One region of the Serratia sp. YWN4 genome, then DNA from elsewhere that is predicted to be linked to it. Evidence: predicted binding sites of a transcription regulator. Region 1 holds the regulator's gene; the other holds the start of a gene.

Evidence for each region. Region 1 encodes ArgR, which controls arginine synthesis, uptake and breakdown. Its sites were predicted from a motif close to ANTGAATAAAAATACANT; they were not measured.
Region 2: argA (amino-acid N-acetyltransferase) is a predicted target of ArgR. The motif match lies at 3,276-3,293, and genes of this name have one in related genera.

What each region holds. Positions count from the first base shown of each region.
Region 1 covers NZ_CM147696.1:4,964,080-4,980,742, forward strand. The annotation lists gene ispB (octaprenyl diphosphate synthase) at 1-371, shown strand, start outside; gene ACX9GT_RS22850 (DNA-binding protein) at 622-975, opposite strand; gene ACX9GT_RS22855 (helix-turn-helix domain-containing protein) at 1,157-1,417, shown strand; gene mdh (malate dehydrogenase) at 1,485-2,423, opposite strand; gene argR (transcriptional regulator ArgR) at 2,889-3,359, shown strand; gene yhcN (peroxide/acid stress response protein YhcN) at 3,764-4,027, shown strand; gene mpl (UDP-N-acetylmuramate:L-alanyl-gamma-D-glutamyl-meso-diaminopimelate ligase) at 4,220-5,599, opposite strand; gene fbp (class 1 fructose-bisphosphatase) at 5,772-6,776, shown strand; gene ppa (inorganic diphosphatase) at 6,922-7,449, shown strand; gene ACX9GT_RS22890 (gamma-glutamylcyclotransferase family protein) at 7,506-7,847, opposite strand; gene tamB (autotransporter assembly complex protein TamB) at 7,851-11,621, opposite strand; gene tamA (autotransporter assembly complex protein TamA) at 11,618-13,354, opposite strand; gene msrA (peptide-methionine (S)-S-oxide reductase MsrA) at 13,583-14,221, shown strand; gene paeA (polyamine export protein PaeA) at 14,399-15,730, shown strand; gene ACX9GT_RS22915 (DUF1107 domain-containing protein) at 15,793-15,999, opposite strand; gene ACX9GT_RS22920 (YtfJ family protein) at 16,330-16,663, shown strand, end outside.
Region 2 covers NZ_CM147696.1:4,214,346-4,231,008, forward strand. The annotation lists gene mltA (murein transglycosylase A) at 35-1,180, opposite strand; tRNA gene ACX9GT_RS19810 (tRNA-Met) at 1,395-1,471, shown strand; tRNA gene ACX9GT_RS19815 (tRNA-Met) at 1,538-1,614, shown strand; tRNA gene ACX9GT_RS19820 (tRNA-Met) at 1,677-1,753, shown strand; gene amiC (N-acetylmuramoyl-L-alanine amidase AmiC) at 1,847-3,097, opposite strand; gene argA (amino-acid N-acetyltransferase) at 3,327-4,652, shown strand; gene recD (exodeoxyribonuclease V subunit alpha) at 4,682-6,526, opposite strand; gene recB (exodeoxyribonuclease V subunit beta) at 6,523-10,074, opposite strand; gene ptrA (pitrilysin) at 10,071-12,962, opposite strand; gene recC (exodeoxyribonuclease V subunit gamma) at 13,180-16,551, opposite strand.

The DNA of each region.
Region 1 (16,663 bases):
GCTACCTGGGTACTGCGTTCCAGTTGATCGACGATCTGCTCGATTACAGTGCCGACGGGGTCACGCTGGGCAAAAATACCGGTGACGATCTCAATGAGGGCAAACCCACGCTGCCTTTATTGCACGCTATGCACAATGGCAATGCGGAACAGTCAGCGATGATCCGCACAGCCATTGAGCAGGGGAATGGCCGCCATCTGCTGGAACCGGTGCTGGCCGCCATGGAGGCGTGCGGTTCTCTGATCTACACCCGCCAACGCGCGGAAGAAGAAGCGGACAAAGCGATTGCCGCCTTGCAGGTGCTGCCGAAATCGCCACATCGTGCGGCGCTGGAAGGATTAGCCCATCTGGCCGTTCAACGCGATTTTTAAGAAATACCTCTTTCCTAATATTCAAATAGGCCTGGATTACAGGCCTATTAATTCTCTGCATTAATGAGTTCCAGTGGAACAAACGATTAATGCCCCTCCGTTAGTCACACCATTCATTATAGAGTTGCCGCGTAAGAAAATTACCCGGCGATAACTCAAGCCAGGCTTATTGACTCATAGAGAAGGTAAAACGAAAGCCGCACTGAACACAGCTTGCAGCAGGGATGAATGTTATATACAGCGCCGTGCGCTACTTGTTCTGCTCGGCGATCCACACCAGCAAACTGCCGACACCTTCGCGCATCAGAAACGCCATCACCTGCGCCCGTTCGCTGTCTGACAGATGGTAATAATATTCAATCCAGACCGCCAAAGGATCCTGCCGCTCCACCTCATAGGCCGCCGGTTCCTCCCGCAGTATCAACAGTTTCCTCACGCCGCTGGGCAAGCTGTCGACATGATATTCCAACGCCTTTCCCTGTACGCCTTTACGACGGCGGCTGACCCAGCCTTCGCGCCGCGCCATCAGATTGATTCCCTGTGTAGAAGAAGGTAATCCTGCGATGCCTGTAAGCTCCTTGGCAGCAAACCACTCGTTTTTCATAGCCATTATCTCTGGACAATAGTGTGGCAAAACAAATTTTTCAGAAACCATAAGATGTTTTTTAGAAACTTAGTGGTATTCTGGTTTCTGAATAAGCGCTTCATGTTGTTCAAACGATTAATTCTGACCTGTTAGTTATACCACTAACAGAACTTTCTCTAATCAAAAAAGGAATGTAAACATGAATTCACGGAACCCAGACTGGCATCCAGCAGACGTAATAGCGGCATTAAAGAAGAGAGGGACGACATTGGCAGCGGTTTCACGCGAGGCAGGGCTAAGCTCATCTACCCTTGCCAATGCGCTGTCACGCCCCTGGCCGAAAGGAGAATGGCTGATTGCCGACGCATTGAATGTTCATCCTGCGGAAATTTGGCCAAGCCGGTATTTTGATCCGCACACACAACGTTTGCTGGATCGAAAAAGCCGTATCAAATCATGAGACAAATAAAAAAAGCCGCCGGACTGTTGTTCCGGCGGCTTTTGTAAAGCTAATCGAACTGGCGCTATCAGTTATTGATAAATTTTTCGCCCAGTTCGATATCTTTGTGCAGCACGTCCAGCATTTCGTTCAGCGCTTGTTGCTCGAACGCGCTCAGAGCGCCGACGTCTTTACGTTCTTCAACACCGTTTTTGCCCAGCAGCAGGGGTTGTGCGAAGAAGCGAGCATATTTGCCGTCACCTTCAACATAGGCACATTCCACCACGCCTTTCTCACCGCTCAGCGCACGCACCAGAGACAGGCCGAAACGTGCCGCCGCCTGGCCCATAGACAGGGTCGCTGAACCGCCACCGGCTTTAGCCTCAACCACTTCGGTACCCGCATTCTGGATACGCTTGGTCAGATCAGCCACTTCCTGCGCGGTAAAGTTCACGCCTGGGATCTGCGACAGCAGTGGCAGAATGGTAACGCCAGAGTGACCACCGATGACCGGCACTTCCAGCTCTTCCGGCTTTTTACCTTTCAGCTCAGCCACAAAGGTGTTGGAGCGGATAATATCCAGCGAGGTAACGCCAAACAGTTTATTTTTGTCGTAAACACCGGCTTTCTTCAGCACTTCTGCGGCAATCGCCACCGTGGTATTCACCGGGTTGGTGATGATACCGATGCAGGCTTTCGGGCAGGTTTTAGCCACTTGCTCGATCAGGTTACGCACGATACCGGCGTTCACATTAAACAAATCTGAACGATCCATACCAGGCTTACGAGCAACACCGGCAGAAATCAGCACCACATCGGCACCGTGCAGCGCAGGAGTCGCATCTTCACCACTGAAGCCTTTGATTTTAACTGCGGTTGGGATGTGGCTTAAGTCAACGGCAACGCCTGGGGTAACAGGGGCAATGTCGTAGAGGGTGAGTTCAGAACCTGAAGGAAGCTGGGTTTTGAGTAGAAGGGCGAGGGCCTGGCCGATACCGCCAGCAGCACCGAGAACTGCAACTTTCATCCTATACTCCTTTATTATCTTAAATATAAAAGCGCCGTGAATTCTTTGGCCTCGGCCCTTAATTTATTACACCTTTAAAAACAACCTATTAACAGTCGGTTTTAGAGCTGGCGCAATAAAATGGCCGATGTCGCGATCATTTTAGATTAAATAGCTTACGCATTAAGGGCATAGCGCACACTAATCGAAAATAGTGCGAGGTTCTTCACGGGCGAGTTAACCGGCCGTTACATTACACCCTTACATAACATCAGAACAACATCATTTTAATAACATTTTCTTTACCGGGGAGCTGACTCGTTTCCCACGCCAAAAGGGCATATTCATGAGATACGGATTTTGTTAAAATCCCGGCCCTTCCTTATTTTCCGCACGTTACTATTTGCTCTTGGCACGCCAAGATTGCATAAAAATTCATTTATATGCATAATAATGGCATCCATTATCAACATTCCACGGTGCAAAATGCGTAATCCCGCAAAGCAGGAAGATCTGATCAAAGCGTTCAAGGCGTTATTGAAAGAAGAAAAATTCAGTTCTCAAGGCGAGATCGTTTTGGCGCTGCAAGAAGAAGGCTTCGAAAACATTAACCAATCCAAAGTGTCTCGCATGCTGACCAAGTTCGGCGCGGTGCGCACACGCAATGCCAAAATGGAGATGGTGTATTGCCTTCCGGCGGAACTCGGTGTACCCACCACCACCAGCCCGCTGAAGAATCTGGTGCTGGATGTCGATCACAATGATGCCATCGTGGTGATCCATACCAGCCCAGGCGCCGCACAGTTAATTGCGCGCTTGCTGGATTCCCTGGGTAAATCCGAAGGGATCCTCGGCACTATCGCCGGTGATGATACGATCTTCGTCACCCCAGCCAGCACATTTACCGCGCGCCAACTGTTTGAAGCCATTCTCACGCTGTTCGAACAGGAACTGTGATGCATTCCGTTAACAAAATAGGGCAATCAGCCCTATTTTGTTAACGCTTTCTTGCCATAGCACTCTCACCCCAACATCCCTCACCAAGTTTAAAGCTGCTTATTTACCGACTTGCAGCACATTTCAATGACATTCCTGTGTGAGCAATCAGTAGTATCTGTGATATTTCGCACTTTTAGTCAAAAGCACTTAGCCTGTTGAAATTACATAAATTTAACATCAACAGCTCATTTAATCATCGCTTTTTATTCCATTAGGTTCTTAAAAAGAATGATGACCGAATAAAGTTTCACTAGAAATTGTTAGCTGACTATTAATTTTTGTAGTTACTAGATGTATACTCATTTTCGTGACGTAAATCACAGTTCATTGGAACTGATAAAAGAACACTAAGAGGATAAATCATGAAAATTAAAACTACCGTTGCAGCAATCAGCCTTCTCTCTATGCTTTCTTTTGGCTCTTTTGCAGCACAATCCATCGATGCATCGCAAGCTGAAAAACTGCAATCCACAGGTACCATCACCGTCAGCGGCGTCGGTGCAGCCCCTTCAGATATCCGTCAGGCACTGTCTGCCAAAGCCGATGCCAAAGGGGCAACAGCGTATCGTGTGATCGAAGCTCGCAACGAAGGCAACTTCCACGCCACTGCTGAAATTTACAAGTAATCACTAAGAGAGCGCATTTGCTGAACACCCCTCGTCACTGCCACTGCCGAGTTCTGAGATAAATGCCCATTTCCTAGAAAACCTCGTCGTCCTATTCGACGAACCCTATTGCCCTCGCTCGCGAGGGCTTTTTTATCTGTGTAAAAAAGGCCGCTTTCGCGGCCATGACTTGATAAATGAGGGGAAAACGCTTCAGTAGGCTTCTTTCGGTTCGGCCTTTGTAGCCAACGCCGCCAGCAGTTTGTCATGAATACCGCCAAATCCGCCGTTGCTCATCACCAGAATATGGTCACCCGGCTGCGCCGTTTTGACGATCATCTCCACTAATGTCTCGAGATCGGCACTCCAATGCGCCGTTTGCACACAGGCGTCAGCCACTTCGGCGACCTGCCAGGGAATGTGATGCGGCTGGAATAGGAACACTTCATCAGCGCGGCCCAGCGAAGGGGCCAGATCGTTTTTGCTGATCCCCATCTTCATGGTGTTGGAACGGGGCTCCAATACCGCCAGAATACGCGCGGTGCCCCCCACTTTGCCACGCAGCGCGGCCAGCGTGGCAAGAATAGCGGTAGGATGATGCGCAAAATCATCATAGACCGTCACGCCGTTGGCTTCGCCACGCAGTTCCAGGCGACGGCGAGCATTGATGAAATCACCCAACGCGCGGCAGGCATCGGCGGGTTGCACGCCAACGTGACGGGTTGCCGCAATCGCCATCAGACCATTGTGCATATTATGTTCACCCACCAGCGCCCAGTTAACCTCGCCAACCTTATCGCCATTGAGGAAAACCTCGTAATGGCTGGCATCCGGGGTCAGCTTGTGCGCACGCCAAGCCCCTTCATCGCCGACCAACTCCTGCTCACTCCAGCATCCCATCGCCATCACCTGTTTCAGATGCGCGTCATTGTCCGGCAAGATGATTTTGCCCTTCCCTGGCACCAGGCGCACCAGATGGTGGAACTGCTTCTGGATCGCTTTCAGATCGTCAAAAATGTCTGCATGATCGAACTCCAGGTTGTTCATGATCAGCGTACGCGGGCTGTAATGCACAAACTTGGAGCGCTTGTCGAAGAAGGCACAATCGTATTCATCAGCTTCGATGACGAAGAACGGGCTGCCGCCGAGACGGGCAGAAACCTCGAAGTTACCCGGCACGCCGCCAATCACAAAACCCGGCTGATAGCCACAGGCCTCCAGGATCCAGGTCGCCATCCCGGCGGTGGTGGTTTTACCGTGCGTACCGGCCACCGCTAACACCCAACGATCGCGCAGCACCTGGTCATGCAGCCACTGCGGGCCAGAAACGTAAGGAATACCGCGTTCCAACACCGTTTCCACACAAGGATTTCCGCGAGTCATCGCATTGCCGATAATTACCAGATCCGGAACGGGATCCAGCTGTGCCGGATCGTAACCCTGGATCAGACCGATCCCCTGATTTTCCAGCAGCGTGCTCATTGGAGGGTAAACGTTGGCATCGGAGCCACTAACCTCATGTCCAAGCGAACGCGCCAGCATTGCCAACCCACCCATAAAGGTGCCGCAGATCCCAAGAATATGTATGCGCATTAGGTTTCTCATTTGAGTGCATCGATTTAGTGCTTATTCTAACGCTCAGAATCGCCTGGAAGAAATGGATTTGCCTATGAATGGCGTAATGCTTTGGGCTACACTGGCTGACGATAAACGTTGGCGGCTTGTTAACAAACCGCTATCCATCCGTAGATTCAGGGATTGTGTCATGAAAACGTTAGGCGAATTTATCGTCGAGAAACAGCACGACTTCTCTCACGCCACCGGCGAGCTGACTGCACTACTTTCTGCAATTAAACTGGGCGCCAAAATCATCCACCGTGATATCAACAAGGCCGGTTTGGTTGATATTCTGGGGACCAGCGGCATTTCCAACGTCCAAGGCGAAGTTCAGATGAAACTGGACCTGTTCGCCAACGAAAAACTGAAAGCAGCACTGAAAGCACGCGGTGAAGTCGCGGGTATCGCTTCTGAAGAAGAAGACGAGATCGTCATATTCGACGGCGAGCGGGCTGAAAATGGCAAGTATGTGGTGCTGATGGATCCGTTGGACGGATCGTCCAACATTGATGTCAACGTCTCAGTCGGGACGATTTTCTCGATCTATCGCCGTATCACCCCGATCGGTACTCCTGTTACCGAAGAAGATTTCCTGCAACCTGGCAACGCTCAGGTTGCTGCCGGTTACGTGGTGTACGGCTCATCCACCATGCTGGTGTACACCACCGGTTATGGCGTGCATGCTTTCACTTACGATCCGTCTCTGGGGGTGTTCTGCCTCTCTCACGAGAAAGTGCGCTACCCGGAAAAAGCCTGCATGTATTCCATCAACGAAGGTAACTACATCAAGTTCCCGCTCGGGGTGAAGAAATACATCAAATACTGCCAAGAGCAGGATGAAGCGACGCAGCGCCCCTACACCTCACGTTATATCGGTTCACTGGTTGCCGACTTCCACCGCAACCTGCTGAAAGGCGGTATCTACATTTATCCAAGCACCGCCAGCCACCCGCAAGGCAAGCTGCGCCTGTTGTATGAATGCAACCCGATGGCGCTCCTGGCCGAACAGGCCGGTGGCAAAGCCAGCGACGGTAAAAGACGCATTCTGGATATCGTGCCAGAAAAGCTGCACCAGCGTGCCCCGTTCTTCGTCGGGACTAAATCGATGGTAGAACAAGCCGAGTGCTTTATCGCCGAGTTCCCAGACGAATAAGCCAGCAACGATATCTACATAACAAAGGGCGCATCCGCGCCCTTTGTCGTTAGCGCTTGAGTACATGATGAAAAGGGCAGGAAATCGTAAAAGAGTCCGCTATAATACTGCCACTCCATTTCTGGTTTGATTAAAGGAAACCGACATGAGCTTGAATCTGGTCCCTGCTGGCAAAGACCTGCCGGAAGACATCTACGTAGTTATCGAAATCCCGGCTAACGCCGATCCAATCAAATATGAAATCGACAAAGAGACCGGCGCGCTGTTCGTTGACCGCTTCATGTCCACTGCGATGTTCTATCCGTGCAACTACGGTTACATCAACCATACCCTGTCCCTGGACGGCGACCCGGTTGACGTGCTGGTGCCAACGCCGTATCCGCTGCAACCTGGCTCAGTGATCCGCTGCCGTCCGGTTGGCGTGCTGAAGATGACTGACGAAGCCGGTGAAGATGCGAAGCTGGTTGCCGTACCGCACAGCAAACTGACCAAAGAATACGATCACGTGAAAGACGTGAACGATCTGCCAGAACTGCTGAAAGCACAGATCACCCACTTCTTTGAGCACTACAAAGATCTGGAAAAAGGCAAATGGGTGAAAGTAGACGGCTGGGCAGATGCTGCCGCCGCTAAAGCTGAAATCGTTGCCTCTTTCGAACGCGCCAAGAAGTAATTCTCGCCCGTTCAGATGAAGAACGCCGCTCATTGAGCGGCGTTTTTTATTGCTTTTTAGTCTAGGCGCTTCAGCCAGTCACCACACTCGATCCGCGGAAAACCCTCTACGCTGTGCTTATACAGGTAGATCCACGCACTTCCATAAGGTGTCTGAATCAGTTCGCGCTTATAGTCCCTGGTATTACTTTTCAATTCGTCCAGCTCTGCCAGAATCGATGAGTTAATACGATACACTTCGCAATGTACCGTGCCCTCTCCAGGGATTGCAGCCGGGTAATGGCCCAGATTATAAATCTGATAACCATCAAGCTCATGATCGCCCAACCATTGGGCGTTAGTCATCCAATGGCTGTTCCCCTGCTTGCGTCGTAAACTGCCGTAAACAATGATTCGCATAGCTTAAAACTCAAACTGATAGAGCACATCCAGTGCTTGGTCAATGCCAGACACCGCTTCCAGATACAGCCTAGGCATCAGGCGGTATCGCAACGTCAGCGTGGCCAGCGAGTCGAATATTCCCACCCCATATTTTACTTGTAAGCCAGGGAGGACATAGCCGCTCACCACTACCTGAGAGCTGTCGCCAACTCCCTCAGTATCAAGGGCCAGATTACTTACGCCAAACGCCTCGCCGATTTTACCCACAAGTTGACCACTTTGTGCAACCCCCATGCCAATTAACATTGAGGTCATGGCATTGCCATCAGCACCGGTCGCCCCCAAACCCTGGCCGCGCAACAGGTAAGACAGCGCTTCTTGCTGCGATAACGTCGGATCCGAGAACACCTCAAGTCTTGGCGCATCCGCCATCCCGGTCACTCGCACCCCGGCGGTGACGCCATCTTGGGTAGCATCTGGGTTACGCACCGCTTCGATATTCAACAACGGCTGATCGGGTGGGCCAGAGAACAGCAACTGGCCTTTACGCACGATCAGATCCTGCCCGTAAGCGTGGAAGCGCCCCGATGGGATATCAATATGCCCATTCAGCCCCAGGCCATTCTGATCCTGCACCACCCGCAGGTTGCCACGCAGCACGGCCTTCAGGCCGAACGCATCCAACCGCACGTCGTTACCGATACGCACCATCAAATTACTGTTGATCGGGATCCCCGCCGTAGCCGGTTTAATCGGTTCCAACTGGTTATTGAGCATCACTTCATCACGGGAGACACCTACCGCACTTTCCGGCAGTTCCTGCACCGTAATGCGCGCCCAGGGAATATCAACCGAACCGTTAAGTGCGAACAGCTGCGGCGTGGCTTCAAACACCAGATCCGGTGAAACGTCAATACGCACCATTGGCGGTATTGTGACCCGTAGCTGATTGCCTTTAGCCGCGATGCGCGCACGCCAGGCATTGATATCATGCCAGTCAGCATCACCCGCCAGATTCAGTTGCCCATGGGTGGTGCTGAGCAGCCCTTCCAGCGTTGAGGTCATCCCGTTGAAATTCACCGCCAGGCGGCCTTCGGTCATATCAAACGGCATCCAGTGGCCGGTGATCATCGCCTTATCCAGTGCCAGACGGCCAAATACCAACGGTCTCTGCGCGCTGCCGCCCAACTGCAAATTGGCATTCAGCATCCCCGAGGCTTTTTCGCCCTGCGTCAACATCGGCTTAAGCAAATCCATCGAGATATTGGTGATATTCACATTACCGCTGATATTACGGCGCACCTGCGGATCGGCGATCTGAATGTTGCCGTTGAACTGCCCATTGTTGACCAGCTTGATCAGCCAGTCAGCCTGCATGCGGCCATTGTTCATCCCCGCGTTGAGATTGAGCGTTTCAAACGCAATCGGCAGCGCGCTACCCTGCATCTGCTGCACCACTTTCACGCTGTTGCCCACCAGCGAGACTCGCGCCTGTGGTAACACACCGCCCGGTTGCCAACTGACATCCGCCCGGCCGCTGAATACGCCGCTCATCGCGGTGTCCGGCCCCAGGAATGGTTTAATCATCGCCAGATCAAAACGGTTGAGCACCACGCTGGCCTGGCCGCTGGCTCCGGCTTCGATGGTTCTCGGCACGCACAGTTCGGCATTGGGGTTCTGCCAGCAGTGCGGCCCAACGCTGATTCTCTGCTGCGTATTCAGGTAATCCAGCGCGATGGAGCGGGTCAAACGCCATTCACCTACCGGCGTATCGAAGCGGGTATTGTTGAGATCGCCGCGCCAGCGCTGCTGTTGGCGATCAAAACTACCGGTAAGCTGAAGTTGCCCGGAAACCGGCTTACCCTCAACATTCAGTTGCAGCCGGTGTTGGCGCTCGCTGCCGCGCGCATCCAGCGTCAGCAGATTAACCTGTAATGCATCCTGCTTAAGCTGTTCCACCCGCACGGTCAACTGCCCCTGGATCTGCTCAGCAGAACGCACATCGCCATCCACTTTCACCCGGTTGATGTGCAACGCCTGCCATTGCAGGCCAAGCGCCGTCAGATCCGCCAGCAACTGCGGTGCCTGTAGGTTGCCACGTAGCCTGATCTGGCCTCTTACGGTTCCCCCCAGCCCTGGCAGGGCCCCATCCAGACGCGGTGCATCAATATTGGCATCCAGATTCCAGTTTTTCTCATCGAGTTGGCCTTTGGCGCTGAGTGTATTGCGCCCCAGCGCCAGTTCGATACCAGGGATGCGCCACTGCCCGGCCGCATTACCGCTGAGCGTGCCACGAGCCGAGACTTTGTTTTGCTTCACATTGCCATCAAGCTGCAATACCGGCACCTGAAGTTGCCAACTGCCGCCGTGCAGGCTGCCACGGGTGGTGATTTTGCCGTCCAGCCGTGCTGGCCACTCCGGCCATTGTTTGGCGGTGTTGATACCGCTGAGCGTCAGTTGAGAGGTCCAGCTTATTGCCTTGCTCCAGTCCACCAGCGCGGTGAGATCGGTATTACCTTGCAGCGCCGCCACGCGCAGGCGTTCGAGCCGGAACTGTGCCAGATTGCCTTTACCGTCCAGCGTGATGGCCGCCGGTGGCAGATCCTGGCCCTGGAAATTGGCGCGGGTCGATAGCGCATAATCGGCGGCTTTGCCGTTGAGGCGCAGACGCAGATCGTTGACCTGATACTGTGCCTCGCCGGTCAACGGCCATTTCAACCGCTTGCTTTGCAGCGTCAAAGCCAGCGGCAACCCGGCTTGTGCCAGTTGGGTTTGCACATCAAGTTGCGCACTCACCGGGCCAGAAAGATTAAGCGCCAGTTTCAGTTCTTCGCGCAGCGCACCGCCGATGTTCAGCTTCACCTTTTCGCCTTTCAGCGGATCGAGGTTCAGCGCACTGTTGACTGTCATTTCTACTGGCCAATTGCCGATCAGCGTCGCCTGGCCTTTGGCTGAAAGCGAACCCTGTGGCGATTTCACGACAAAGCTGTCGAGCTGAATATGCTGATCCTGAGTGCTGAGTTGCAGCAACAGGCTGGTGATCGAAACGTCGTTATCGCCAGTCAAACGCAACTGCTCACCGCTGATTTGTTGGACGGTGAGATCGAGCGGCAGGTGGATTTCCGGCAATTCCGGCAACAGCGGTTTGCTGAACAAGGCTTGCAACGTTTCCGCTAACGGTTTTTCTGCTGCTGTTGCTTCCGCCGCCTTCTTCGCCACCGCATCAGCAGCAAGTACCGGCGTTTTTGGCAACGCGATCAACAAAGCGCGAATTGAGGTAGGTTGCAACGTTAATGCACGCTGCTGCCACTGAGCGCCAGTGCGGAACTCCCCGAGCGAAATAGCGGTATCGTCCACGCTGACCTTAACGTTATTCAAGGCCAACAGACGTAATGCTATCGGGTACGGCGTGCTGAGGTTGGTGAGCGGCTCGCGGGTTTCCGTTACCGGAGCGGATGGCGGCATTTCGGCGGTTTTCACCACCACATCCACATCTTGCGCAGTCAACGCATTGATACACAATGAGCTGTGTTTAAGGCAGGAGAGATCGAGCGACAGATGGAACTGCCCGGCGTTAACCGCAACGCCTGGCATCTGGTATTTCACGCCTTTCAGCGTCAAATCGCGCCAGCCACCGCTGATGGCCGCAATTTCCAGCCCCGGAACCCAGCGTACTGCGCCATTGATCACCATATGCAAGCCGGTGGTGGTACCCAGCAGAAACGCCACCGTCCCTACCAACAGAAGCAACAGGATCAGGAACCCCAGACAAATCTTTTTCACCAGGCTCATAGTTCAGGCCCCAAGCCGATATAAAACTGTACGCCGTGGGTTTCTTGATCCCCAATCGGTGCGGCGATATCCAACTTCACCGGCCCCACCGGTGACTGCCAGCGCACGCCAACGCCCGCGCCGGTTTTGATATCCCGCTGTCTGATATCGTTCACCGCCTCCCCCGAGTCGACAAACATCGCTCCCCACCAGCGGCCGGTCATGTTGTATTGATATTCCAACGAACCGGTCAGCATTTTAGAGGCACCGGTCAGTTTGCCACTGTCGTCACGCGGGGAAACGCCCCTGAACTTATAGCCACGAATGCTGCGATCGCCACCGGCGAAAAAGCGCAGGTCCGGCGGTATTCTGTCGAAGTTGTTAGTTTCAATCCACCCCACCTGGCCACGAGCCACAAACCGGTGTTTCTCCGCCAGGGTGCGGATCCAGACGTTCTGTGCCTGCAACAGCGCAAAATCGGCGTCAGAACCCCAGGTGGTGTCGGAAACATCGATAGAATAACGTTGGCTGTCCCCCCAGACCGGCATCAGGCCACCGCGTGAACGCGTGCGGTTAACGGTAGCGCCAGGGTAAAGCAGCATGGTGGTGTCGGTGACCAAACCTTGGGTAAAGTGGTCCAAACGCCAGCTCATCGTTAACGCTCGCTGCCAGCCGCTGGAGAGATCCCAGTTACGTGAAACCACCATTTTGGTACTGTCAGACTTGGTATCATTCAGATCGGTGCGTTTAAAGCCGCCCTGCAACAGGTAATACTGTTCCAGCGGGCTTCTCATCAAGGGAATACGATAGGTTAAATCCAGCTGTTGCTCCGGTGCCGAAATACTGGCACTGGTGGTCAGGCTCTGGCCGCGATCGTTCAGCCAGGGTTTACGCCAGGTCCCTCTCACTCGCGGGCCGATATCGGTAGAAAAACCGCCGCCCAACTCCATGATATTGCTGTTGCGTGGCGTAACCAGCGCATCTAGCGGCAAAATCTTGTTCTCTTTGGCATCGTGAAAATCAGGAGACACCACCACGGAGTTAAACCAGTTAGTGGCGGATAAACGACGGTTCAGTTCGGCAAGCTCGTTCGAGTCGTAATAGTCTCCCTGATGAAAGGGCACCAGATTTTGCAGATAGTCTTCGCGGATTTGCGATCCCTGAAACCTCACCTTGCCAAAGTGGTAACGATCGCCACTGTCGAAGTCGATGTCCCAGAAAGCCTTGTGCAGCTCCTGCGCAACCCCAAGCTGGCTCTTGGCCATGTTGGCGTCGAAGTATCCTTTGCGCAGCGCCAGCCCGGTCAGTGCGTTTTTAAAGCCGTCATATTCGCCGTGATTAAGGATTTCACCCTGGGTCGGGCGGCGGCTTTTGACCAGCGTGAGATAGTCTTCATCGGTTCGCGCACCGCCTTCCAGATTGATATTCACCCCGGCAATCCGCACCGGCTCGCCGGGGTTGACCTTGGCATACAGCACCGGGCGCGAAAGCGTTGGGCGATCGTCCAGCGTGAACTCAATCGTGGGCTCATAATATCCCAGCGGCCGTAAGCCCTGACGAATAGCAGCATCCACTCGTGCGCGAAAACGCCCTTCGGCGCTCACCTCTTCCGGCGTGATCCCTGAAAGACGCGCCCGGACGTTTCTTTCCAAATCCCCACTCAGGCCTTGAACCTGTAGCCGCAGATTCGCCGCAAACACCGATGGCGCAACAAGCAACGCACATAAAACGCAAAGGACCGGGTATCGTGGCACTGGTTCTCCTTAGTTTATTTTATTTCCTGCCAATACCTTTGCTCTGGAGCCCGGCATCTTCTGTTACCGAAAACAAGACGCATTCTTGGCTTTTTGCGCTCAAAATACTGCGTTAAGCTTATACATAAACACAACATAAGACTTATTGTGGGCAAAGAAGTTGCCAGTTACAACCGACACACGCCTCTATTAGGTCAATTCTTACTGCAACTACAGGAGTAAACCCTGGTGCAATTCTTTGATAAGTCTCAAACTATCGATCAGGCAAACGCGTTGCCTGGCCGTACCACGCCCATGCCGGTGGCAACCCTCAACGAGGTGACCGGCCATTCCATGACGGTGATACCTGAAGGGATGGAAGTGGCGATCTTCGGCATGGGCTGCTTCTGGGGTGTCGAGCGCCTGTACTGGCAACAGCCGGGGGTTTACAGCACCGCCGCCGGTTACAGCGGGGGATATACGCCAAACCCGACCTATCGCGAAGTGTGCAGCGGCCAGACCGGCCATGCCGAAGTGGTGCGCGTGGTGTTTGATCCGCAAGTCACCCGCTATCAACATCTGCTACAGATATTCTGGGAAAACCACGATCCGGCACAGGGGATGCGTCAGGGCGGGGATATTGGCACACAGTATCGTTCTGCTATCTATTTTTTATCTCCCGAGCAGCAGGCAGAAGCGCAACACAGCCTGCAACGCTTCCAGCAGGCGATGAATGAGGCGCATGATAAACGCACCATCACCACCGAAATCGCTGCCGCGCGGCCATTCTATTACGCCGAGGACGATCACCAACAGTATCTGCACAAAAACCCTGGTGGCTATTGCGGCCTGGGCGGGATCGGGGTTTGCCTGCCGCCGCAGGGGTAACCCGTTGACCAGCGGTAAATTTTTAACCGCTGGCGGCCCTTACAGGGCAACTGCTATACTATGCAGGCTGCGTTTGCAGCCTGATAGCTTCCCTTCTGGTTGTTATCATTAGTTTTTTCACAATATATACCCCCTCCGAAAGAGCGCCGCCATCCCGTCGGCACCAATGGATAGACTATGTTAAACAGTATTTTACTGATTCTTTTTCTGATTGCGGTGAGTGCATTTTTCTCGCTTTCGGAAATTTCTCTGGCTGCGTCACGCAAGATCAAACTGAAACTGATGGCTGACGAAGGTAACGTCAATGCCGCCAGAGTGCTTAAACTGCAAGAAACACCGGGCCTGTTCTTTACCGTGGTACAAATCGGCCTCAACGCTGTGGCCATTCTGGGCGGTATCGTCGGTGATGCGGCTTTCTCCCCCTCTTTTAAAGTGTTATTCGATCGTTTCCTGTCGCCTGAACTGTCGGAGCAAATCAGCTTCATGTGTTCGTTTGTGCTGGTGACCAGTATGTTCATCCTGTTCGCGGATTTGACCCCGAAGCGCATCGGTATGATTGCACCAGAGACGGTTGCCGTCCGGATCATCAACCCGATGCGTTTCTCGATCATGATCTGCCGGCCACTTGTGTGGTTCTTCAACGGTATGGCTAACCTGATCTTCCGCCTGTTCAAACTGCCGATGGTGCGTAAGGACGACATCACCTCCGACGACATTTACGCGGTGGTGGAGGCCGGTGCGCTGGCCGGGGTGTTGCGCAAGCAGGAACATGAGCTGATTGAAAACGTGTTCGAACTGGAATCACGCACGGTGCCTTCGTCGATGACCTCCCGTGAAAGCGTGATCTACTTCGATCTGCGCGAAAGCGAAGACAGTATCAAAGAGAAGATTTCCACCCACCCACACTCCAAATTCCTGGTCTGCGATGGCAACATCGATCAGGTGGTCGGCTATGTCGACTCCAAAGACCTGTTGAACCGCGTGCTGGGCAACCAGAGCCTGGTGCTGAGCAGCGGCGTGCAGATCCGCTCGGCGTTGATCGTGCCCGATACCTTAACCCTGTCAGAAGCGCTGGAAAGCTTTAAAACTGCGGGGGAAGACTTTGCGGTGATCCTCAACGAATATGCGCTGGTGGTGGGGATCATCACCCTGAACGATGTGATGACCACGCTGATGGGCGATCTGGTGGGCCAAGGGCAGGAAGAGCAGATTGTGGCGCGTGACGAAAGCTCCTGGCTGATTGAAGGCGGTACGCCGATCGAAGATGTGATGCGCGTGCTGCACATTGATGAGTTCCCGCAGGCCGGTAACTATGAAACCATCGGCGGGTTTATGATGTATATGCTGCGTAAAATCCCGAAACGCACCGATTTCGTCAAGTATGCTGGCTACAAGTTTGAAGTAGTGGATATTGATAGCTACAAGATTGACCAGTTGCTGGTTACGCGCCTGAGTGACAAACCGACCAGCCTATTGCCAAAAACCCCGGATGAATCCCCTCAGGCATAAACGCCTGGATCCAGAAACATCAGCGGCCCCGTTTGGGGCCGCAATTGTTTGGAGATTTTTAATCAACCCATTTCGGCTTGCAACAGCAACACCTGACGGTTGACCTCTGACATCACGCTGAAATGGCGTTTGTCGCGCACCTTCGGTATCAGAATTTTGCCTTTGTCGAATTCGAATGCCCCTACATCTTTGATGTACAACCGCCCTCGGAACAGGGTTTTGACATACTTCGCCACCTTCAGTGGATTATAACGCTGGAAGATTCTCATTGTTTTACTCTCCTCCCATTGGAGCAATGCGCTCAGCGGGCCACCAAAGCGGCAGCCTCGAAATTCGGAACGCAACTTGTCTTACTATCTAGTAGATTGAGTAAAGACTATTTTGTTCAACTCCGCCTGGTTTTCTGCACTGTATTTACACTTTTTGACAGAATTGTATAGAATTATTTTTGAATTTATCAGTATAACCCTTCAAAAAACGCATGAAAGGAGCCAGAAGGGAAAACTGCGATCCGGCTAACAGGACAGACCTCTGATGACCACCTATGCTTTAGGCACCTGCGTATCATTTAATAATAATTTCCCCTTTCAGGAGAATGCATGAAAAAGAGTAGCCTGCTGATGATAGCGCTGCTGTTGGCCCCAATGCTGGCCTCGGCACACAACTTCCAACTCCAACAGCGCGTCGCCCCTATCGGCATCAGCGATAAAGGAGAGTTGAATTACGATAATGATAAGTTTAGCTATAAAAGCTGGAATAGCGCGCAGCTGAGCGGAAAAGTGCGTGTCGTCCAGCATATTGCTGGCCGCACCTCCGCCAAGGATCTGAACGATCCGCTGATTGAGGCCATTAAGGCTGCCAAGCTACCGCACGATCGTTACCAGACCACGACGATCGTCAATACTGACGATGCCATCATCGGCACCGCCATGT
Region 2 (16,663 bases), 750 kb from region 1:
GCCCTTGCGGGTCAAATTCTGTGTCTTTTGCCCTTCAGCGGGTAACCAGTTGGGAACCGCCAGAGGTAGACTGCTGCTGGTAAGCACCAAACTGCGGCAGACCACCATCGGCCCCTTTCAGCACCCACACGCGGCCATAGTGGTTATAGTAGCCCGCCGAATGACCGGCTTCTGGGCCGATGCCCTGATACATATCGAAGTGCTGGCCTTTAATCGCACCACCCACATCTAAAGCGACCATCAGACGCATTTCGTATTTTCCCGTGAACTTGCCCTGGTTGTCCAGCAGAGGAACTTCTGCCAACAACGTGGTTCCCGCCGGGATCAATGAACGATCGGATGCCACCGAGGCTTTAGCCACCAGCGGTACGGCACTGGCCCCCTTCACCGGGGCAAAATGTTGCGGGTGGAAGAACACAAAGGAAGGATTCTGCTCCAGCAGTTCGCGCACTTCTGCTTCGCTGTGGTTCTCCGCCCACTGGCGGATCGCCTGCATCGACATATCGGCCTTGGTCACTTCACCACGATCGATCAACACCTTGCCGATACTGCGATAGGCATGGCCATTCTTGCCGCTATAGCCAAAGAACACCAACGGTTGGCCGTTCCCGAAATCGACATAACCGCTGCCCTGGACTTCCATCATAAAGTTATCCATCAGCGAATTGGTATAAGCGATGATGTAACGGCTATCGAGTGCGCCGGAATAAATGGCGGCGCGATCCGGCAAGCGGCGTTTACCTTTGGTTGGCATACGGTATAACGGATAGCGGAACTCGCCCTGTTGAGTATAACGTGCTTGCAAAACCGGGGTGTAATAACCGGTAAACTGGACGTTACCGTAGTTATCCACGCCTTCCATCTGATAGGCGCTCAGGCCAAACTGACTCAGTTGCCGAGTATCCGCGCCAGAGGCCATCCAGCTTTGCACCGCTTGGTAAGTGGTGTTGTTGCGGCCAAAGAGGGCTGGAGAAGCATTCTTAATCTGCATCAGTTGATCGGAGTAATCTTGGGCGTTAACGGGAACGCCTCTGGTGTTGGGCTGATTCACCAACTCCAGCGCCTGGTCCAGACGGCCATCCTTATACTGCTGCCCGTGGTCGGTCGGTTTTGATGAACACCCTGCCAGCACGGCGATCACTAATCCACCCAGCAGGTATTTGCCCCAACGTCCTTTCATTACATGCTCTCTCAGGCTGATATGTTCTATCGGCGAACGATAACAAACGGCTATAAATAAAGGAATCTTTGCCGCCAAAAATTCCCCGCCAAGTGATTATGATGAAAAAAAAACCAATCTGAGGACTAATTCAGCATACAGATGGCTTTAAGGGGATTATTTGCAAAAAGGGTTGCAACAAAACGCATGGAGAGTATAGTGCGCTTCCATCGGACGCGGGGTGGAGCAGCCTGGTAGCTCGTCGGGCTCATAACCCGAAGGTCGTCGGTTCAAATCCGGCCTCCGCAACCAACCGATACTGCAACAGCAGTATCAGATAAAAGGTTGGATTCGATGGAAAAACAGGTATTATACGGACGCGGGGTGGAGCAGCCTGGTAGCTCGTCGGGCTCATAACCCGAAGGTCGTCGGTTCAAATCCGGCCCCCGCAACCAACCGATACTGTACCAGCGGTATCATATGAAGGTGGGTTCGATAATATCAGTATCAAGACGGACGCGGGGTGGAGCAGCCTGGTAGCTCGTCGGGCTCATAACCCGAAGGTCGTCGGTTCAAATCCGGCCTCCGCAACCAATCTTGATAAGCACGAACAAGCACCTTAACGGGTGTTTTTTTGTCTCTGAAATTCATGAAATCCATCGTCAAGCGGGCATCCTGCCCTGCTGGTTAGTGACGAGCCTGCGCCCCACCGTTGGCGAAGTAGGCTTTAATCCCCGCTAGAATAGATTCCGCGATCTGCTGCTGAAAATGGCTGGTACGCAGTTTGCGTTCTTCCTCAATGTTACTGATAAACGCCGTTTCAACCAGGATTGACGGGATATCCGGCGCCTTTAACACGGCAAAACCGGCCTGATCGACACTTTTTTTGTGCAAAGGGTTAATTTTCCCCATTCGGCTGAGCACTTCCTTGCCGAATTTCAGGCTGTCATTGATGGTGGCGGTTTGCAGTAAATCAAACAGCGTATGATCCAGATAGCGGTCACCACTCTTGCTTACGCCGCCAATCTCATCAGAAGCGTTCTGGGTCTGCGCCAGAAATTTGGCGGTATTGCTGGTCGCGCCCTTGGTCGACAGGGCAAAAACCGAAGACCCGCGCGCCGTGCGGTTGCTAAACGCATCGGCATGGATTGAGACAAACAGATCGGCGCGCTGCTTGCGGGCTTTTGCCACGCGCACCTTCAGCGGGATAAACACGTCATCATTACGCGTCATAAACACTTTCATGTTTGGCTCACGCTTGATCAGCGCACTCAAACGGCGCGCAATCTGCAATACGATATCTTTTTCACGCGTCTTATTTTTGCCGATCGCACCGGGGTCTTCACCGCCGTGCCCCGGATCCAGCATGATCACCATCGGCCGATCGCGCCCTGCCTTACCGGCCTGCGGCGCTTCTGCCGGTAACGATCGCTCCAGATCCCCTTTGTTGTAATCTTCCAGCAACGCCAGCAGCGGATCATATTCTTCACCAGTGCCCCCCTTGGTGGGATAGAGATCCACCACCAGTCGGTTGCGGTATTCAGCCACCGGCGCCAAGGTAAACATATTCGGGCTGACGCTCTGCTTAAGCTCCAACACCAGCCTGATGGTGTTTTTATCGAACTGGCCAACGCGCGCCTGCTTCAGGTAAGGATCTTCCTTGCGCACCTGCCCAGCCAGCCCTTTGAGCACGCTGTTGAGGTGAACCCCTTCGATGTCGATCACGATGCGGTCAGGATTGGCAAGCGCGAACTGTTGGTATTTCAGCGGCACGCTGGATTCCAACGTTACGCGGGTGTAGGTCGAGGAAGGCCAGACGCGAACGGCAATCACGTTCGAAGCGGCGGCAAAACCTACGCGGCTCACACTCAGCAACCAGGTTGCGGCAACCCCCTGTAACAAACGACGGCGACCTGGATTGTGGTTAGCGTTAGTCATGCGGCTCCAGCAGCGATAAAGATTTAAAAAAACACCCAAAAGTGACAATGGCAAAAACTTTAACCAATCCATTCGTGGCTGTCATTAGGAAATCTTTTTATGTTTTTTCAATTTATTAATGAAATAACTGAGTTAACCAGGATCTCCACGCAAATTCCTGCTTGCCATCAGGGCAATAAAAGAATAAAAATACAAAAATATCGTATAAATATGCAAAAGAGGTTTTGCCGTGAAGGAACGTAGCACAGAGCTGGTCCAAGGATTCCGTCACTCAGTTCCCTATATTAATGCCCACCGCGGTAAGACGTTTGTCGTCATGCTGGGTGGTGAAGCCATCGAACACGAGAATTTCTCCAGTATCATCAATGATATCGGGCTATTACACAGCTTGGGGATCCGCCTGGTGGTGGTGTATGGCGCACGGCCGCAGATTGATAGCAATCTGGCGCAGCACAATTACGAACCGATTTATCACAAACATACCCGCGTTACCGATGCCCACGCGCTGGAGTTGGTCAAACAGGCTGCTGGCCTGCTGCAACTGGATATCACCGCACGGCTCTCCATGAGCCTGAACAACACGCCGCTGCAAGGAGCGCACATCAACGTGGTAAGCGGCAACTTTATCATTGCCCAGCCGCTCGGTGTGGATGATGGCGTTGACTATTGTCACAGCGGCCGCATCCGCCGTATCGACGAAGAAGCTATCCATCGCCAGCTCGACAGCAATGCGATTGTGCTGATTGGCCCGGTGGCGGTTTCCGTGACCGGCGAGAGCTTCAATCTGACGTCGGAAGAGGTGGCCACGCAGTTGGCCATCAAGCTGAAAGCAGAAAAAATGATTGGTTTCTGCTCATCGCAAGGGGTAGCCAACGCAGAAGGGCAGATCGCGCCTGAGCTGTTCCCCAACGATGCGCAAAAACGCATTGAACAACTGGAAGCAACCGGCGATTACTATTCCGGCACCGTGCGTTTCCTGCGCGGGGCGGTCAAAGCCTGCCGCAGCGGTGTGCGCCGCAGCCACCTGATCAGCTATCAGGAAGACGGAGCGTTGGTGCAGGAGTTGTTCTCACGCGACGGTATCGGTACTCAGATCGTCATGGAGAGCGCCGAACAGGTACGCCGTGCGACGATCAACGACATCGGTGGCATACTCGAGCTGATCCGCCCGCTGGAGCAGCAAGGCATTCTGGTGCGCCGTTCGCGGGAACAGCTGGAAATGGAGATCGACAAGTTCACGATTATCGAGCGTGATAACCTGACGATCGCCTGTGCCGCACTCTATCCATTCCCGGAAGAGAAAATTGGTGAAATGGCCTGTGTGGCAGTCCACCCGGATTATCGCAGTTCGTCGCGTGGCGAAATGCTGTTGCAAAGGGTAGAGAGCCAGGCACGGCAAATGGGCTTGCAGAAGCTGTTTGTGTTGACCACCCGCAGCATCCACTGGTTCCAAGAGCGTGGCTTTACGCCAGCGGAAGTGGATGTTCTGCCGATGCAGAAACAGGCGCTGTATAACTATCAGCGCCGCTCAAAAATCCTGCTGGCCGATCTGTAAGCGTTTTACGGGCGCTGTATCACAGCGCCCTATTCCCCTGCCTGCAACCGTTCTGCCAGCCCGCTACGGCGCTGCGTAGGGGTGCGGATGGCGCTCAGCAAAACCTTATCCGTGGTATACAGCGAAAGCTGCTTACGTGCGCGGGTGATGGCGGTATACACCAGTTCACGAGTCAGCACCGGCAGAAAATGATTCGGCAACACCAATACCGTATGCTCAAACTCCGATCCCTGCGATTTATGCACCGTCATCGCATAAGCGGTTTCATGCGCCGGTAAACGACTCGGCTGCACCGATTTAATGCTGCCGTCCGGTAACTGGAAGTGCACCCGCAGATCGCCCTCTGCACCGGGCAAGGCGATGCCAATATCGCCGTTGAACAACCCCAATGCGCTATCGTTGCGGCCAATCATCACCGGCCGCCCTAAATACCAGCGCCCCGCCGGGCCAGGATTACGGCGGATCAGACCCGCACGCTGCAACCCGCTTTCAATGCGTTCATTCAACCCGGCGACGCCAAACGGCCCTTCGCGCAAAGCACACAGCACCTGAAAACGACCGAAAACTTCCAGTATCGTAGTGGCATCAGCGCCTTCGGCCACCAACCGGAGATAATCACGATACCCCTCAACGCAGGCATCCAGCAGTTGCTGATAATCCTCGGTTTCTGCCAGCGGATAACCGGCCACGTCACCATAGCGGCCATTTAGCGCCGCCATCGCCTGTTTGCCATCCCCTGCATTCACCGCCAAGGCCAACTGACCAATGCCGGATTTAGCATCAAACCGATAGCTTTTACGCAGCAGACACAGGCTATCACGCACTGCCACTCCCGCAGGCTGCCCCTGTAACGGATATCCCGTCAAGCGTGCCAGTTGGGCTGCACGGTCCTCGCTGTAGCCTTGCTCGGCAAAACGGCAGATATCCCCCAGCACCGCCCCCGCTTCCACCGAAGCCAACTGATCGCGATCGCCAAGAAATATCACCCGCGCCTTAGGCGGCAAAGCGGCAATCAATCGCGCCATCATCGGTAAATCCACCATTGACGCCTCATCCACCACCAGCACATCCAGATGCAACAGGTTACCCCGGTGGTAACGCATCCGCTGGCTGTTGGGCTGCGCGCCCAGCAAACGATGCAAGGTGGCGGCTTCCGCCGGGAACAACGCGCGCTGCTCCGGTGTGAGGGGGATCTGACGGCTGGCAGTGCCCAGTGATTCCGTCAGCCGCGCTGCCGCTTTGCCGGTGGGAGCCGCAAGCTGGATACGTAAGCGCTCATCACCACCAAGCTGCACCAGTGCGGCCAGCAATTTGGCCACGGTGGTGGTTTTACCGGTGCCTGGGCCGCCGGAGATCACGGCGATGCGGCGAGTGGCAGCCACGGCGGCAGCGATCTTCTGCCAGTCCGGTTCATCTGCCGCCTCACCAAACAGTTGATCGAGGATCGCGCGAAGCTGTGCCTCTTCAACCGGTTGCGAAACCCTGTCGCTGCTAATAAAGGCCGCGACTTCGCCTTCACTCTGCCACATACGCTGCAAATACAACCGATGCTGCTGTAACACCAGCGGCGTGGCTGAGTTGCCATCGCTCACGGCAGCCGAAGCCGCCAGGCATTGTTGCCAACGGGCTAAATCCGGCTGCCCCGCCGCCTGCCAGGCGGCCAATGCCAGCTCTGGCTGGCGACCATTGAACAGGTTTTCTGGTAACAACTGATCCAACAGCAGGCAGACGTGACCTGCTCCCGCCTCCGCGCTCAGGCTAGCGGCTGCCAACAGGAGTTCCGGTTCGTCATCTCCAGCGACAATCTGGGCGAAATGCACATCCAGAGGCCGTAATGCGCCCAACACCAACGCCTGATTCAGGATCTCAATCATTGCCCATCCTCCGCGCTGATGGCTGCTCCGCTGAACAGACGATCCATCCCTTGCACCAACGCTTCCTCCGGCCGACAGGCAAAAATCCCGTTGCCCGGATGTTCAGCATCAACGCCGCGTAAAAACAGATAAATCACCCCACCAAAATGATGGTTGTAATCATAATTCGCCAGGCGATGCCCCAAGTAGCGATGCAGCGCCAAGGTATAAAGCTGGTATTGCAGATCGTAGCGATGCTCCGCCATCGCCCGTTCCATAGCCTGCTGGGTGTAAGCACTGCTGTCTTCACCCAGCCAGTTGGATTTGTAATCCAGCAGGTAGTATTTACCTTGCCAGCAGAACACCAGGTCGATAAAGCCTTTCAACATGCCTTGCACCTGCTGGAAATTCAGTTCAGGGCAACGTGCAGAAAGCGGATCGTAACGCTTCACCAGTTGGTCCAGCTCTCGCGCCTGCAACAACCCGTTGATCGGTAAATAGAACTGCATTTCCGCCTGCTTGAATTGTGGCTTCAGAGCAGAAAGAACCACGCCGCTGTCATTAAGCGGCGTATTCAGCAACACCTGCATCCACTCTTTCAAAACTGGCAGCCAATGTTCCTCAACACCTTGCTTCTGCAACTGCTCCAACAATGCTTTTTCATCAAGCGGCTGCGTGAAATCCAAGGTTTCAAACAGGCTGTGCAGGAAAGTCCCCGGTGCCGCGCCACGTGGGAAGGTATGCGGAGTCAGTTCTGGTGCTTTATCTGCCACGTGCTCCCCGGCGGCATCGACGTCCAAGCGCGGCAACAACTCTTGCATGCCTGCCGTACCGTGCTGCTGTAGGCCGGTATAACTGGTCACGCGCCAGAAATCCTGCATCCGCCGCGAAAAATGTTTTGCCGCCAGTTCGGCCGCCGTGATTGTTTGAGGCTGCCAAGGGTGTGCATCGGGCGCATCCACCAGTGCGAGTTTAATACTGCCAGTAGCCAGCTTTTGCAGGCTCTCTTTCAGGTAGGCGGCATCACCGGCCTGCCCCGCCTGCACCAGATACCCCAGCGCACTGCGATGCAAATCGGTCTCTCCCTGCTTTTTGCGCGTGCCCAGAAATAGCGGCGCGATACCGATACTACAGTGGTATACCGAGCGGGTCAGCGCCACATACAGCAGGCGCAAATCTTCCGCCAGCCGTTCTTCTTCGGCCCAGGCGATGCTTTCTTCATTGGCATTGAGATCCAGCAACGCTTGGAAAGTCTTACGATCGTGGTACAGCACCTGTTGCTGTTGGCGGAAGTTACCGACAAAGGGTAACCACACCAGATCGAACTCCAACCCTTTGGATTTGTGGATGGTAATTACCTGTACCAGATGGCGATCGCTTTCCAAACGCAGTTGCTGATTATCTGACTGGCGATTCGGCTGGGCGATCTGCTGTGCCAGCCAACGCACCAACGCATGTTCGCTGTCCAACTGTGCCGTGGCCTCCTGCAACAGTTCACCCAGATGCATCACATCCGTCAAACGGCGCTCACCGCCGGGGCTGGCCAGCAGGTTTTCGGCCAGATGCCGCTGAGCCATCACCTCACGCAGCATCGGTAACACGCCACGCCGCTGCCAGTGGGTACGATAGGCATCAAACTCATTAACCAATGCATCCCAGGCCTGTTCATCCTGATTCAGGCTATCCAGCGCAGCCGCATCCAGCCCGAGCAACCCGGTCGCCATTGCACTGCGCAAGGTACGTTCCTGTTCCGGTGCCAGCACCGCCTGCAATAACCACAGCAGGTCTTTAGCTTCCGGCGTATCAAATACGCTGTCGCGATTGGAAAGGTAGACCGAAGGGATTGCCAACGCACTGAGTGCGTCACGCACCAGCGCAGCCTCAGTACGGCTACGCACCAGAATGGTAATATCCGACGCCTGCACGCTACGGCGTTTATCACCATTCACCAGCCAGGCTTCACCCGCCTGCCCGGCGCTGAGCCAATCCCTGATTTGCGCCGCACACCAACGGGCCATCAATTGTTGGTAATCACTTACTCCAGCACCGTCCCCCGGCTGCAACCAGAACTGTAGTGCCGGTTGTGGCTTGTTTTGCCATTCAAACACCAGCCCCTGATTCCTCTGCGCGGCAGCAACATCAATAAATGGGATCTGGCTGAACAGAAACGGGTTTTCCACCTGGGCAAACAGCCGATTCACGCTACCCACCATCGCCGGTGATGAACGCCAGTTAGTCTCGAGCGTATAGTGGGCGCTCACCTCTGAACGAGCGCGCATGTAGGTGAAGATATCCGCGCCGCGGAAAGCATAAATGGCCTGTTTAGGATCGCCAATCAGCAGCAAACCGCAGTCTGGTTGGCCAATATAAAGTTTTTGGAAGATGCGGTATTGCTGAGGGTCGGTATCCTGAAACTCATCGATCATCGCCACCGGATAACGCTGGCGGATCGCATGAGCCAGCTGTTCGCTACCGGCGCTTTGCAGCGCCGCATCCAGCTTGCTGAGCAGGTCATCAAACCCCAGTTCGGCACGCTGGCGCTTCTCTTGCGCAATGGAGGTACGTATTTCGCTCAATGCGCGGGCCATAATCAGATCGCGCAGCGTTAAAGGTTCAGCAAACAGCTCATCAATCGCCACAAACAGCCCATGGCGCGGTGCTTCTCCTTTTTTGGTTTTCTCCAGCAATATCGACTGGCGGAATTTATCCAACTCTTTCGGCAGTTGATAATCCTGCGTTTCCTGCCCGGCCCATTCGCCCACTTTATTCAACCAGTTAGGCAAATGTTTGCTGCTGTAGCTGCGCTTATCGACGCCTGATTGGCTGATTAATGCCTCCAGTTCCCCCGCATTGGCCTGCCACTGCGTTTTAATGGCATCGATACGCGCAACGATCTGCTCATGGCGCAGCAGTACCGTTTCATCATCTTTCGGCGGCTGGCGTAATGCTGGCGCTTCACCCTGCAAATAACCGGCAAGATCGCTCAGCAACGCTTCCGGGCCGCTCCACTCCTGGCTTACCGCCCTTGCCACGTTCAACGGCAAGGGGTAGCAATGGCGCCGCCAGAAATCTGCACAAGCCTGACGCCGCAGCGGCAACTCATCCTGTATCAGCGTTTGTTCAAACAGGATGCCGGATTCGAACGCATTGTGAGTGAGCATTCGCTGACAAAAACCGTGGATGGTGTAGATCGCCGCTTCGTCCATCTGCCGTTCTGCCGCCAGCAGTTGCGCCGCCGCATCAGGCAGATCGCCAATTTCTGCCATCAGTGAAGAAAACAGCGGGCCTTCACTTCGCCCGCGCACGCAGGCAATCCGCAATGCGTGGATATTGCTGCGAATACGGCCACGTAATTCCTCGGTAGCCGCCTCGGTAAAGGTTACGACCAGAATCTCCTCTACCGTCAGAGGGCGGTGAAAGGCGGCTGCCTGGCCTAAGCCAAGCAGCAAACGCAGATAGAGCGCCCCGATGGTAAAGGTTTTACCGGTTCCTGCCGAAGCCTCAATCAACCGCTCGCCAAACAGCGGTAACGTCAGTGCATCAAGCCTCTGAGGAACAAGGGTGGTCATGGTGTCGCCACCTGGCGTGGCAACGTTTGCTGTAGAGTAGAAGTATTGGGATAAGTCACCCAGCCTTCACCCGGTGCGGCAAAATCAGCTTTCTCATGGCTGCTGCCACTCACCTGTGACAACACGGCCAAACCCTGTGGCTGAATGACGGCCTGCTGGAAATAGTCTGCCAGCTTGGCTGGGGTTATGGCCGTAATCTGGGTAATCAGTTTCTGGCGAGTATCAAAAGCGAAGTTACCGCGATCAAAATCATTGCTGAAGCGGCCAGCCTCCTCCCCTAGGGTTTGTGGGCGCTGTTTCAGTTCGTTGATCATCGCCTGTTTATACTGAGCGAAATCAGCCTCACTCATCTCACGCAAACGTTTCTCAGTCTTAGGATAGAAATCCTGATAGCGCTGATAAAGATAAGCGGGCTGTTTGCTGTTGCTTTGCAACAGGAAACCGACGCCCCACTGGCGGCCGACCGACGTGGCAAAAGCGAATACGGCATAACCGAGCTGCTCCTGGGTACGCAACTGGCTGTAGAACCAGGGCTGGATAATCTGCCCCAGCAAGGAGCTGTAGGCCATGCCGGTCACCTCATCGTAACCCGTCGGCACGTACACCGCCGCCAATGCCGAGTCGGTACTGCTGCTTGGGCGTTGCAGGTTTGCCAACTGACGCTTGGCAACCACCACATTTTCACCATGCCACCAGGTCACACCGGTGCAACCCAAGTGCTGTTTCAGCGTAGAGGCCAGCGTGTCCACCTGCTGTTTGCTCATGTTGCCTACCACCAGCAGTTCTGGCGTGGCTTCGGTCATCAAGCTGTCGCGATAGGCCAAAACATCTTTCAGCGTCAGCGTTTTCAGCACTTCACGGCGCTCACTACGCTCGGTATAAGGCACGCGAGAAAGCATCTGCACCGGTTGGATTGCCAACTCAAACGCTTTGCCCTTCTCTGCCGAATCCAGCTGTTCCAGATACCAGGATTTAGCCTGCGCGAGTTGCTCTTCGGTTGGCGTAAAGCTGGAGTAACCTTCAATCAGCGAAGTCAGCAGTTGCGGTAAACGCTGGGTAAAACCGCTGGCATTAAACATCAGGCCATTGTTTGGTGAGGTGGAGAAGCTCAACCCGCCGACAGAAGCCTGATAACTCAACTGATCGAGCGAAAGACCGGCGAGATAATCCATCAGGGAAAACAGCACCTGATTACGTGCTGAATCCATAGTCTGAGGGTTGCGTAAAGCCACGGTGACATCGGCCTTGGGCTCATCGGCAAAATAACGGCTCGGCATATACAACACGCGCAGACCCGGCTGATTCACCACCATTTCCGGTTTGGTAAACTCGTGCGACGGCGTGTTCAGGGTGAAATCATCAGGAATATAGGGGTTCAATCCCGGCAGAGAAAGAACTATCCCTTTGCCCAACTGCTGCCACTTCTCGAAACGCTCCGGCGTAATTTTGTCGACCTGATAAGGGGCTTCAACGAAGTAAGCCGTTTTGTTATGCGGTTCATCTGGGCTGATAAACCAGATGCGCGCATTCTGCGGCGTCATCTGGTTTAGACGTTCCGCAATGGCTTGCGGAGCAAAGCGGTCTGCCAGATAAGGAGCATCCAGCGTGTGCTCGATCGGCACACGCAGCATGGTATCTACCAGCCATTCGATATAATTCATATTGCGGGTAATCGACGGATAGCGGAAGTCCAGATTCAGAACGTCGGCAATCTCATCAAAATAACTCTGCTTGATCCCTTCACTGCGCAACATGTTCAGATAGCTGAAGATAGCCGCAACCACTTTGTCACGTTCCATCAGGCCTTTGTCGGTCAGTGAAACGTTGATCGAGAAAATACCTCCGTTGCGATCCACCATAGGATCGGCACCCGCATTGATGGCATCAGCTAGCCCTTGCTTTTGCAGCCAGTCAGAAAGCGTATTCTTGCTGCGGTTACCAATCAGATAGCTGATATAGGTATCGGTTTTACTGCGAAATTCCGCACTGTTATTGTCGATGCGGAACTCAACTTTCAGCTGTTTGCTCGGTTGCGCGGGCACGTAATGAATGATGATGCCTTGCTGCTCAGCGGTTACAGCAGGAACGGTGATCGGCGGCACTTGCGCCTCACGGTTTGGTATACGGCCAAAGGTTCTGGCCGCCAGTTCCGCCATGTCCGTCAGTGACTGGTTGCTGTATAACACCCCCATCATCAGATTGGCGGAATAATAGCGCTGGTAAAACCCGGTCAGTTCATCGTGCAATTTGCTACCCGGTTTATCCTTCAGTGTCTCAAGGTTACCCCCGGCAAAACGGGCGCTGGGGTGTTCAGGGTTCAGCGTTTCGGCCCTGACCTGGGCCATGCGCATACCGTCGCGGGAACGGGCCATAGTCAGTTCGGCATTCACCGCATTACGTTCACGATCGGCATTGCCTGGATCCAACAGCGGTTCTGCAATGGCATCGGCCATACGATCCACCGCCGCTTCCAGCGCGTTATTTTCCACTTCCAGATAAAAAGCGGTACGGTAAGACGCGGTACTCGCGTTATGGCTGCCGCCGTGTTTTTTCAGGAATTCCGCGAGGTTTTCCGCTTCCGGATAGCGTTTGGATCCCATCAAGACCATGTGTTCAAGATAATGGGCCAATCCGAGCTGGCTGGCTGGGTTTTCCAGCGAACCGACCGGCAACGCCAGCGCAGCCAGTGATTTCGGTGCCTGTGCGTCGGAAACCAGCAACACCGTCATCCCGTTCGCCAGTTTAATTGCCTGGTAATGGCGCGGATCGTGATCGCTTTTGTGGATCTTCTCCGCCAGTGGTTGCCATCCTTGAGCTGCCCAGCTTAACGGCACCCAAAACATAACTAACAACACTAACCCAGTAATGCGGACCAACTGTCTGCGCATATCCAAAATAAACCCCTATTATCTTGCCGCTACGCCAACTCCCTGACGTTAACGGCACTCTGCAAAACGAAAAAATAAAAAGATTTCAAGTTACACCGCTTGAAGGACAACGAACCTATGCCGGTACGCCATGTAAGACCAGAGACAACTCAAATGGTTAAATATAAACCTCGCTATTTTTTATCATCTCCCACTAATCAGTACCACCGAAGGATTGTTACCCAAGGTTATTACGCGCCACCGGCAACAGATAACGCTCCGTTTCGTGCAAAATTTGTTCAAGGCAGGCATTATCCATTTGCCGGAAAACGCGCTGGATATAGGGATCGGCCCCTTCCCCCGGTATCCGCTGATCCCCCTGCCAGGTTTGCAGCAGCTTGGCGCGCGCTTTGATTTGCACCTCTTCAGCCCAGTCAATCTGCTGCGTTTCCGCCTGATAACACTGGCTCAACCACGCCCAACCACTTTTGTTTAACAACATCAAGGGTTGTGACAAGCCACGCTGATAACCGGCAACCAGTTCGGCCAACTGGTCATGGGCTTCCCCGGCGGAAAGTGCCGCAAAACGCCAGATAGAATTCTTGCGCCCGAACATGCGACTGGTTCCCGTGCCACCAGCACAGCAATACACCAGGTGTTCCAACCAAAGCAAAATACCATCTACCGCCGAAAGCGTGGCTGGCCGCCAACGCAGCAGGCCATCCTGTTGGACTTGATGCAGCCAACCACTGATACGTATGCCCGCAACGTCAATATCCAATTCCAGGCTGCTGTTTTCCTGCCGCTCATTGCGTACCCGTTCAGCCAGTTCGCTCATCTCTTCCTGCTGAGTTTGCCAGTAGATCTCACCAAATGCCCCATAGGGTAAACCACCAGACGCACGCACCCGCTGGAATAACCGCGCTGTATCTTCTTGCTCTATCATAGTATTCAGCAGTTGGCTGTTGAATTGATAGCGGCTGAGGTTATCCAGAATAAAGGGTTCTTCCTCCGGCAGTTCGGTCTCTTCCAGAATGAAGTTGACGCCGAGGCGCAATTGAAAAAACGCCCGTATTGGATGGCGATAGAAGCGCAGCAACCCATCCAGCGAAATTTGTGTTTTCTCTTCAACCAGCAATGGTTGATTAAACGCCGGATAGGCAGCCCCACGGCCATCTGCCGCTGGCAGCCACTCTGCGGCATAGCTTTGTGCTTCACTCCCCGGCAGGAAGTTTTCGGCAGCAAACGGCATGCGAGGGTGCCACCTAAGTAAATGTTTGCCTACCCGATGCGCACTGACGTCTGCATTACAGGCCTCATCACCCGGTAAACAATAGCTCTGCTCCAGGTACTCCAGCAGTTCAGTAACCAGCACCGACGGATAGCGCTCGCTATTATCCTGAATCGAACGACCAATAAAGCTGATATAGAGCCGCTGTTGGGCCGAGAGGAGCGCCTCCAGGAACAGATATCGGTCATCGTCACGGCGGCTGCGATCGCCACGTTTGACCTGTTGAGCCATCAGGTCAAAACCCAATGGCGGTAAAGTACGTGGATAAACTCCATCGTTCATCCCCAGCAGGCAGACCACCTTGAACGGAATGGAACGCATCGGCATCAAGGTACAGAAGTTGATCTGCCCGGCCAGAAAACGCTGGCTGATACGTTGCTGATCGAGCCGAGCCACCAATTCATTGCGCAGCAGCGTCAAGGGTACGGTATCGGGATAGCGAGCCGATAACCCGTACTCGATGATCTTCAACCAGTCCCGTTCAATCAGCGCTAATGCTTCTTCCGTTTCACTGTCCGTCTTAAAGAAGCTATCAAGCAAGCGACGGCACAGTGGTAGCCATTCGGCCAGCGATCGCTCCTCACTCAGGAGCTTGCGCCAATCGCTGAGCTGAGACAGCAGATCGGCCAGTTGCCCGGCCAGTTCGGCTACCAGCCCGCTGGATTCGTCATACGGCAATACCCCTTGCCAATCACCCGCATTACTGTCCATTGCATATCCCAGCAACATACGGGTAATGCCAAACCGCCAGGTATGCTGACCGGTTGCCGGTAAGGCCAGTTCACGCACGTTGTCGTCGTCCAATCCCCAACGCACGCCCGCTTCCCCCGTCCAATGGCGCAGCAGGCGCAACCCCTCTTCCTGAATGGAAAAACGGGCGGCCAACGCAGGCACTTCCAACAGTGCCAATACCTGCTCTGAGGTAAAGCGGCTCTGTGGCAAATCGAGCAATGAGATAAAAGCCTGTAAAGCGGGATGTGCCTGGCTGGCCTTGCGATCAGAGATGGCAAACGGCAGGTAGCGCTCAGCAGACGCATTGCCGAAGACCGCCTGAATATAGGGGGTATAGCTGTCGATATCCGCCACCATCACGATAATATCGCGCGCTGTCAGTTGGGGATCTTCGGCCAGCATGGTCAGCAGTTGATCGTGCAGCACTTCAACTTCACGCTGCGGGCTGTGGCAGGCATGCAGGCTGAGAGAACGATCCTGCGGATCCAACCGCCGTTTATTGCCACTGTGCTCAAACGTTTCCAACGTGGTGCCGATCACCGTGTGATCTTCCAGCTCTAGCATGTCGTGCTGAATGGCATGCAGCAGGCCGTCTGGCGGAATATCAACAAAGGCATCAATTTCCTGTACTGCATCCATCTGCGAAAGCAAATACAGATGGTCACGCCCCAGTTTGCCCCATGAAGCGAGCAGCGGATTGCTCAGTTGCTGCTCACCTTCGGCATCAAACAACTGCGCGGCCTGTTCTGGCTGGCGAAATAGCCCCTGTTCTTGTGCCTGATGGTAGTGGCGACGTTTGCGGCTTTGCAGGCGAGCAAGAAACGCATAGTCCTGAATATCCCCCCAGTAATAACGGCAGGGATTGGTAAACATCAGGTGGATATCAATGTGCTTGCCGAGCGCCTGCAACGCCTCCAGATAGACCGGTGGCAAGGCTGAAATGCCGCAGATAAACACTCGGGGTGGCAAGCCAGCCGGGCATTGCTCGGCGTTTTCTAGATCGCTGATAAAACGGCGGTATAAATTGGCGCGATGCCATTTCTCCTGCCCCAGTTCATCCGTGTACTCAACCAGTCTGCGCCACAAGGCAGCCTGCCATGGTTGAGCCTCCGCTAACCCGTCGATCAGTTCCTGGCGCTGCCAGCTTTCCAGCCACTGCGGACGATAAACCAGATATTGGTCAAACAGATCCGCCACTCTACCGGCAAGCTGGTGGATCTTGCGCTTGTCGCCGTCGTCGGTAAGGTAATGTTGCAGCGGTGCAAACTCGGGCAACACCAGCATCTCAGGCAGCAGCCACATCAGCTTCCAGGTCATGGCATCTTTGCTGAAGGCGCTCTCTTTTGGGATCCCTGGCAAAACCTTAGTGAACATATCCCAGATAAAGGTGGCAGGCAGCGGGAAAGCGATATTTGCGGCGATCCCCAATTGTTCTGCCAATTGCATTTGCAGCCACTGCGCCATACCGGGGCTTTGTACCAACACCACTTCCTGCTGAAAAGGATCGGCCAAGGGTTCTCTGGTTATCAACGTACTGGTCAGCGTTTTCAGTAAATCCAACTGATTGGAGTGATAGACCCTAAACATGCTGCTCCTTTAAACCGAATAGATACCCAGCCGGTATTTGAGGTTGATGACAAAGTGGTTTTTAAGCCCGAGATACTCGGGCCTAGCGCACCGAGGGGCGCTCCGGCGGCTT